DNA from 2 places in the Sphingobium rhizovicinum genome. Region 2 is predicted to be linked to the other one. Evidence: riboswitches for the same ligand, from Rfam matches in the RefSeq annotation. Region 2 holds a riboswitch; the other holds the start of a gene.

Region 1 (4,414 bases), on a different contig from region 2:
GATCGCGCGGATGAACCGCGACCTTGCCGCCCTGCCAAAGGCCCGGCGCGGCGGCGTGGCGGCTTATTATCAGCGGCGCGGCTATATGACCGGCACCGGCACCTTGATCGACGATCTGATGCATCGGGTCGGCCTCACCAACCTTGCCGCAAAACTCGGCAAGCCCGCGCTGGCGCAGGTTTCGCTGGAGGAGATGGTCGCTGCCCGGCCCGACTGGCTGATCGTGGAAAGCGCCACCGACCATGTGGTCGATCAGGGAACCGAAATGCTGCACCATCCCGCTCTCGCCCGCATCCCGCGCATCAGCCTGCCGCAAAGCTGGACCGTCTGCGGCGGCCCCGCCTATGTGCAGGCCGCACGCGCAATCACGACGCGCCTGAACGCGCCGCGCTGAAAGGGCGGGCATCACGCCCGCCCTTCCCTGCAATCGTCAGAAACGGACACGCACCCCGCCATAAGCGGCGCGGCCGAATGTGTTATAGCCATAGGCCGTGGCGTATCCTTCATCGAACAGATTGTCGATGCGGCCATAGACTTCCAGATGATCGCCAACCGGCAGGGACGCGCGCAGCCCGACCAGCGCATAGCCGTCCAGCCGCCGCGTATTGGCCGCATCGTCGAAACTGTCGCCGACCATGGTGACGGTCGCGCCGGTCGACAGGCCGAAGAACCAGTCATAATCGGCCGACAGGCTGACCGCATTGGCCGCGCGGCGGGCAAGGCGATTGCCATAGGTCGCCGCGCCAGCCGAACGATCGCGCGCGTCGACATAGCTGTAGCTGCCCGTCACCGTCAGCGCATCGACCGGCTTCAGCGCAACCGATGCTTCCACGCCCTTGGCCCGGGTGCGATCCAGATTGCCATAGGTATAGGTGACGTAATCATAATTGATCTGGTTGCGGGTATCGCGGCGGAAGGCCGTGACCGACAACTGCGCACGGCCGCCGGCCAGACTCTGATCCAGCCCAACGTCATAGCTTTTCGACCGTTCGGGCGTCAGCGCACGATTGCCGCTCCATGGATCATACAGCTGATAGAGCGACGGCGCCTTGAACCCTTCGCCATAGCTGACGCGGATATTGGTCGCGCCGCCATTGGGCGTGTAGTTGGCGTTCGCGCCAAAGGTGGTCGCGCCGCCGAACTGGCTATGATCGTCATGGCGCAGGCCGCCGGTGACGGCGAGGCCGGTGAAGGGCTTCACGATCGCCAGACCATAGACGCTGTCGATGTTGATCTTCGCGCTCGCGGTGTCGCCAAATCCGAAATAATCATAATCGGGCCGTTCATGCTCGTAACCGAAGACCAGCTTCGCCTGATCGACCGGGGCATAGACGCCCTCATATTCGAAGCGCAAATTGGTGCCCGAATAGCCATAATCCGGGTCGGTGCCGCGCACGAAATAATAGTCGCGGTCGTTGCGCATCCAGGTGACGGCCGCGCGGTTGGTCAGCTTGCCGTCCAGCAGCGCCAGATTGACGCCGGCATAGCCGACATATTGGTCGACCTTCGAAACGTCGCTGCTGTCGGCGGGCGCGCCGAAGAAGCTGTCATAATCGAGGTCGGCATAGATATAATAGCCGCGCAGGTCGAGGCTCAGAGTATCGGTGAAGGCCAGCTTCAGCCGGGCGTTGGTGGCGATATTCTCATAGCCATCCCGCTCGGTGCCGCCAGCGGCCGAGGAAATGCCGTCGGTGCGATAATAAGCCGCACCGATCCCGCCGGACGCAATACCGGCGGTGCCGGACACATCCGCCTTGGCATTGAGCGTATCGGCATAGCCATAATCGATCGAGGCATTGCCCGCGAAACCTTCGGCCGGCGTCCCGGTCATCAGGTTGACGACGCCGCCGATCGCCTGACTGCCATAGACGACCGAATTGGAGCCGCGCAGCACTTCGACCCGGCGGATATTGGCGGTCAGCAAATGGCCGAAATCATAGCCGTCGCCGATACCGCTGGGATCATTCACCTTCACCCCGTCGATCAGCACCAGAGTCTGCGTCGTTTCCGCTCCGCGCAGCGACACGCTGGTCACGCCGCCGGTCGATCCGTTGCGGTTGAAGCGCACGCCCGGCGTCGTCGCCAGCAGATCGACGATGTCGGTCGCCTGCCGCTGCTCGATCGTCTTCGCGTCGATGACGGTGATCGCCTGCCCTACTTCGTCGCGCGGCTGTTCGATGCCGGTGGCGGTGACGATGATCTCGTCCTCCTGCGCCAGTGCCGGTGTCGCAGCCAGCAAGGCCGCGAGCGATATTCCCATTTTCAACATATAAGCCCCTATGGCGTCGCATGGCGACTATCAGGGTCGGGGCGTCCGCGCAGGCGGTCGGATGTTGGAGGGATGACGCCATGTCCCGCCGCAACCCGATGCGGCCCCGGCCGCACGGCGTCGCTCGACGGAAAACCCACCGTGCCCCGGCCATCCCCTGGACCAAAGCAGAGCGACCAAGCGCCGGCAGGTCTCCTGGCTCGCGGGTCGTTGCACGATGCATCAGCCTTCCCGGATGGGCTCCAGTGGCCGGTCTTTCGACCCCATGCATCGCGCTATCCGCTTACAGTTGCAGGGACAGCCACGGAATTGGGCGCTCGCGCACCCGCACCGCATTCCCGTTTCAGCCCTCACGGGCACCGGCGCGATCTGTTTGCAGGAAAAGAACAACCCCTCCCCACGCGCGGCGCTGTACGGGAAAGCCGGGGCGAATCCAAGCAGGGCGCGATTAAAGCGCCACAGCGTTGCCCCGCAGCAACAGCGCGTCGGATCGGGCCAGCGCGACCAGCGGCAATCCCGCCGCCGCCGCGCGTTCCGTCGCCAGGCGGGTCGGCGCGGAAATGGTGACGAGCAGCGGGCAATCGGCCAGCGCCGCCTTCTCCACCAGTTCATAGGAGCAGCGTGAGGACAGCAGCGCAAAACCGCCATCCCAATCCATGCCCTGCCGCGCCATCGCGCCGATCAGCTTGTCGAACCCATTGTGCCGCCCGACATCCTCCCGCACCAGCCGGATCGCGCCATCCGCACCGACCAGCGCGGCGGCATGGGCGGCACCAGTGGCGGCGTTCAGGGGCTGATGATCGCGCAAAGCCTCCAGCGCATGGAAGATCGCGGCCCGGTCCGCCCGCGAAGTCGTCGTCACGCGCGGCAACGGCCGGATCGCCTGCTCCAGATTCTCGATCCCGCACAGGCCGCAACTACTATCCGACGCACGATGTCGCACCCGATCGAGCAACCCCTCGGTCCGGTGCGGCGGCAATGTCGCGCGGGCGATCACACCGCTGTCGGTACGATGCACATCGACGTCCAGCAGCGCATCCTCCCGCGTCATCAGTCGCTCGGCCAGACTGAACCCCTGCACCAGATCGCCAATATCGGTCGGCGTCGCCATCAGCACAGCATAGCCCGCGCCATTATATTCGATCACGACCGGCACTTCTTCCGCCAGTTGCCGATCGATCGGCGTGGCCGCGCCGTCCGGGGTGAGCCGGATGAAGGTCAGGTGGGTATTCGGCGGCAGAACATCATTCTCATCATGCATCCCCACAATCTATGGCCCGGCCCGACATGTAGCAATGCGCGTCCTGCACCACGGCTGATGCAGAATATCGGGCTGAAATATGCTATGCTCAGACCGCGCTGATGATGGAGGCGGATATGCGCAGTGGACCGATATTGGGCGCCGTGCTGGCTGGTGGAAGATCCAGCCGATTCGGCAGCGACAAGGCGCTGGCATTGCTCGACGGAAAAACCCTGCTCGATCATGCGATGGCCGGCCTTGCCCCCCATGTCGCTGACGTCGTGCTATGCGGACGCGAGGGCGGACTGGCGGATCGCCCGCATCCCGACATGGGGCCACTGGGCGGATTGAATGCAGCGCTGCATCATGCGCTGAGTCACGGATTTATCGGCGTGCTGACCACCGGCTGCGACATGCCATTCTACCCGGCGGAATTGCCCGCCGCGCTGATCGGCGACAAGCCTGCCGTGCTACAGGGCCAGCAACTGCTCGGCTGGTGGCCGGCAACATTGGCGTTCGAACTGGACGCGCATCTGGACGAAGAGAATAACCGATCCATCTATGGCTGGCTGGAGCGCATCGGCGCCCGGATCGTGGAGGTGCCGGGGCTGACGCTGCCCAACATCAACCGGCCGGAGGATCTGGCTGCGCTGACCTGATGGCATTCATCGCGTTGGTCAGACGGAAAGCGCCACCTCCGCCGTAATGTCCGCAGCACAATGCGTCGCCGCCACCGCTTCGCCGATCAGCAGCAAAGTCGGATCTTCGTCGCTGATCGTCTGCACCAGAAAGGCGAGCGCACTGAGCTTGCCCCGGATCAGCCTTTCATCGGGCAACGAGACATTGACCGCCACCATCACCGGCGTTTCTGGGTCGCGCCCGGCAGCGATCAGCGATCGGCTGAT
Region 2 (4,414 bases):
CTGTTCTTCCAGAATTGCGCTATCTGCCACAGCAATCAGTTGCGCTCCACCGCGCCCGATCTGCGCCGGATGCAGCCGGCGACGCATGATGTCTTCGCGCCGATCGTGCGGGAGGGGGTGTTGCTGCCCGGCGGGATGCCGCGCTGGGATGACCTGCTGAGCGTTCAGGATGTGGATGCGATCCACGCCTGGCTGATCGACGAACAGGGCAAGCTGCACGCACGCGAAACGAAGATGCGGGCGGCGGGCCAGCCGATCGACGCGCCCAGCGCCGCCATCATGTCCAATTTCTAGGAATGATCATGGAAGAGACGGATCTCATCGTCGTTGGCGGCGGGTCGGCGGGATGCGCCATGGCCGGGCGGCTCGCCGAAGCGGGCCTTGCCGTCGCGCTGATCGAGGCGGGCGGGACCGACCGGCATATGCGATCGCGCATCCCGGCGCTGACCAGCGCGATCGTCCAGAACCCGGCCTATGACTGGTGTTATCAGGTGGAGCCGGACCCGTCGCTGGGCGGGCGGGCGGACATCTGGCCGGCGGGCAGGATGCTGGGCGGGGGCAGCGCGCTCAACGGCATGATGTTCATTCGTGGCCATCGCTGGGATTATGACGAATGGGCGCGGCAGGGCGTGGCGGGCTGGGATTATGAAGCGGTCCTGCCCTATTTCCGGCGGCTGGAGGATAATGAGCGCGGCGCCGACACATGGCGCGGCGCGGGTGGGCCGATTGCGGTGTCGGAAGGCCGTGCGCGTTATCCGATTACCGATCAATGGATCGCCGCGGCGCAGGCGGCAGGCATCGCCCGATCGCCAGACCTGAATGGCGAAAGCGCCGAGGGCGTCGATTATGTGCAGGTATCGCAGCGGGGCGGTGAGCGCTGTTCGGCGGCGCGAGGCTATCTGCACGAACGGCGTGGCGGCAAAGCGCCCGCCATCCTGCTGGGCGCGCAATTGCTGCGTATCCTGATCGACAATAATCGCGCCATCGGCATCGTCTATTGGCAGGATGGCGTCGAAAAGATGCTGCGCGCGCGTCATGGCGTGGTGCTGAGCGCCGGCGCGATGAACACGCCGCGCCTGCTGATGCTGTCGGGCATCGGTCCGGCCGATCATCTGCGCGCTCATGGCATTGATGTCGTGCGCGATCTGCCCGGCGTCGGCGGCAATTTGCAGGATCATGTCGGCACCCATGTCGTCAACGAAGTCGATGTGAGGACGCTGAACAGCGATGCGCAGGGACTGCGCGGAGCATGGCAGTTGTTGCGCTATGCGCTTGCCCGGCGGGGCGCGCTGACCACGGCGATCGGCCACGCCCAGGCGTTCGTGAAAAGCCGGTCGGATTTGCCCGCGCCCAATCTCCAGATCAGCTTCGCCGCCTTCGCGTTCGACTTTGATGCGCGGGGCCGGCTGATGCTGCGCAAGACGCCGTCCGTCTCGACGCTGGTCGGATTGATGCGGCCCAGTCATCGCGGACGGATCAGCCTGCGATCGGCCGATGCTTTCGCGCCGCCGAAGATCGCGCATCGCCAGCTGGGCAGCGACGATGACATCGACCAGATCGTCGAGGGGATCGGCATCGCCCGGTCGATCCTGCGTGAGACACCGATTGCGACACATATAATAGATGAATTGCGGCCCGGACCTGACCTGACCGATCCGCAACAGTTGCGCGCCTATGTGAAGATGGCGTCGATCCCGCTCTATCACCCGGTCGGCACGGCGAAGATGGGCAGGGCGGACGATCCGCAGGCGGTGGTCGATGCCGATCTGGCGGTGATCGGCATTGACGGCCTGTGGGTGGCCGATGCCTCGGTCATGCCGACGCTGCCGGCGGGCAACACCAATGCGACGGCGATCATGATTGGCGACAAGGGCGCGGACCATGTCCTCAAGCGCCTTGATCGCCCCAGCCAAGTCCGATAGGGCCGGCGCTGCGTCCGGTTCCCCGCAAGGGGATCAAAAGGGAACGGGGTTCAAGACCCCGGCTGCCCCTGCAACTGTGAGCGGCGAGCCAGCGAGGCACAAGCCATTGGGACGCCTGTCCCGAGAAGGCGCTTCGCCCCGGCATTGACCCGCAAGCCAGGAGACCTGCCGGCCGTGGTCGTTCTTCGACCGGACAGGGTGTGCCGGGCGAACGGGGTCATCCCTCGCGCAACGACGAGCCGACCGTGCGGGAGCGCGGCGGGGATGTCGTGCGCGTGAAGTGCATTGCATCGTCGTTTCGTCGCCGCGCGGTCCTGTCACGGACCGGGGATCATGATGCGCGCGTCATTTATATATAGATTTTCCAGCCAGAGGCCGGCCTGAGCCATGTTGCGGCCGGTCGAGGATGTGCCCGCAGTGGTGGTGTGCAACAGCTGTCGCCATTCGCCCGATGCGCGCGAGGATGCGGAAGGCGTGCGCGGCGGCGCGCGGCTGGCGGAAGCATTGCGGCGGGTGAAGGCCCAGTCGCCCCGCTATGAGGGTGTCGCAGTGCAGGACATGCCCTGCCTGTTCGCCTGTTCGGAGCATTGCACCGTCCATCTGCGCGCGCCGGGCAAAGTCGGTTATGTGTTGGGGCGCTTCACCCCCGATGAGGAGGCTGCGCGCGCGATCCTGGACTATGCCGCCCATTATGCGGAGAGCGAGCATGGCCGCGTGCCCTTTGCCGACTGGCCGCAGGGGGTGAAGGGTCATTTCATCGTCCGCACCCCGCCGCCCGGTTTCGTCGCGACATGAGCCGCTTTCCAACCGTCGCCGCGTTCGAGGCGGCGCTGGCGTCGCTGCCCGGCCCGGATCAGGCGGCGCGCGATGCCGCCGCCGCGCGACAGATGCAACTGACCAAGCCGGCCGGATCGCTGGGCCGGCTGGAAGACATTGCGTTGTTCATGGCGGGATGGCAGGGGCGGGCGCGGCCGCGGATCGACCATGGCCTGGCGCTGGTCTTCGCCGGCAATCATGGCGTGACCCGGCATGGGGTCAGCGCCTTTCCTGCAGAAGTGACGGCGCAGATGGTGGCCAATTTCGCCGCCGGGGGCGCGGCTATCAACGCGCTGGCCGGGGCGGCGGGACTGGACCTGCGTATCGTGCCGATCGATCTGGACCGGCCGACGGCGGACTTCACGGTCGAACCGGCGATGAGCGAGGCGCAATGTCTGGCGGCGATCAATGCGGGAGCCGATGCGGTCGATCCGTCGCTGGACCTGTTGTTGCTGGGCGAAATGGGCATTGGCAACACTACGGCGGCGGCGGCGCTGTGCCTGCGCAGTTTCGGCGGTACGGCGCAGAATTGGGTTGGCGCAGGCACCGGGGTTGGGGCGCATGGCCAGATGGTCAAGCGACAGGTGCTCGACCTTGCCATGGCCTGCCATGCCGATTTGCCCAGAACGCCGTTCGAAACGCTGCGCTGCGTGGGCGGGCGTGAAATCGCGGCGATGGCCGGGGCGATGCTGGCGGCGCGGCATCATCTTATTCCCGTGGTGCTGGACGGCTTTGTCTGTTCTGCTGCGCTGGGGGCGATGGCGGCAGGGGCACCGGACATTTGCAACCATGTGATCGCCGGCCATCGTTCGGCCGAAGCGGCACATGGACGCCTGCTAAAACGGCTGGTGCTGACGCCGCTGCTGGACCTGGGCATGCGGCTGGGTGAGGGCAGCGGCGGCGCGGTTGCGGTTGCGGTGATGCGGTCCGCGCTGGCGATGCATGACCAGATGGCGACCTTTGCCGACGCGGGCGTGTCGGCCGGTTGATGCAAAGCGTGCTGCTCCACCTGATGCGGCATGGCGCGCCGGCGGAAACGGGGCGGTTGCTGGGACATGGCGACTGGCCTTCGACCGATGCGGGGATCGCCGCCTGTCGGGCGCGGGCGAAGGGGCTGGATGTGGCGGCGATCCAGTGTTCCGACCTGTCGCGTACGGCGCAGGCGGCGGCGGCGATCGCGCAGGATTGCGGCCTGACGCCCCGGATCGACGTGCGATGGCGGGAGCTGGATTTTGGCGCGTGGGACGGCGCCGATCCGGCGACGCTGGACGCGGGTGCGCTGGCGCAATTCCATGCCGACCCTGACGCTAGCCCGCCGCCCGGAGGCGAGCGCTGGTCGGCGCTGGTGGCGCGGGTCGGCGCGGCGATTGCCGATCTGTCGGCCGAACCGGCATTGATCGTCACCCATGGCGGGGCGATGCGCGCGGCGCTGGCCAGCCTGTGCGGTTTCGACCAGCGCCAGACATGGGCGATCGACCTGCCCTATGCCGCGTGCCTGACCCTGCGGCTGTGGCGGGGAGAGCCGCGCTGGGGGCAGATTGTCGGGCTGGCGACATGAAGGGGCTGGTGCTGGCGATCCAGTTTTTGACGCGCCTGCCCATGCCGCGCGTTACGGCGGACGATCGGGATTTTGCAGCGTCGATCCGCTGGTTTCCGGCAGCGGGTCTGGCCGTGGG

The links. A riboswitch is a leader RNA that binds a small molecule or an ion and turns the genes downstream of it on or off. The one in region 2 is predicted to bind cobalamin.
Region 1: it holds a riboswitch for cobalamin, as region 2 does, so the genes downstream of both, ACFOKF_RS05645 (TonB-dependent receptor plug domain-containing protein) here and ACFOKF_RS23465 (DUF1636 domain-containing protein) in region 2, are expected to answer to the same signal.

What each region holds. Positions count from the first base shown of each region.
Region 1 is NZ_JBHRVU010000004.1:872,714-877,127, reverse strand. It holds gene ACFOKF_RS05650 (ABC transporter substrate-binding protein) at 1-394, shown strand, start outside; gene ACFOKF_RS05645 (TonB-dependent receptor plug domain-containing protein) at 431-2,269, opposite strand; cobalamin riboswitch at 2,438-2,648, opposite strand; gene fdhD (formate dehydrogenase accessory sulfurtransferase FdhD) at 2,718-3,530, opposite strand; gene mobA (molybdenum cofactor guanylyltransferase) at 3,647-4,168, shown strand; gene cobA (uroporphyrinogen-III C-methyltransferase) at 4,187-4,414, opposite strand, start outside.
Region 2 is NZ_JBHRVU010000005.1:1,029,721-1,034,134, reverse strand. It holds gene ACFOKF_RS23475 (PQQ-dependent dehydrogenase, methanol/ethanol family) at 1-294, shown strand, start outside; gene ACFOKF_RS23470 (GMC family oxidoreductase) at 303-1,922, shown strand; cobalamin riboswitch at 1,921-2,109, shown strand; gene ACFOKF_RS23465 (DUF1636 domain-containing protein) at 2,310-2,717, shown strand; gene cobT (nicotinate-nucleotide--dimethylbenzimidazole phosphoribosyltransferase) at 2,714-3,727, shown strand; gene ACFOKF_RS23455 (histidine phosphatase family protein) at 3,727-4,296, shown strand; gene ACFOKF_RS23450 (adenosylcobinamide-GDP ribazoletransferase) at 4,293-4,414, shown strand, end outside.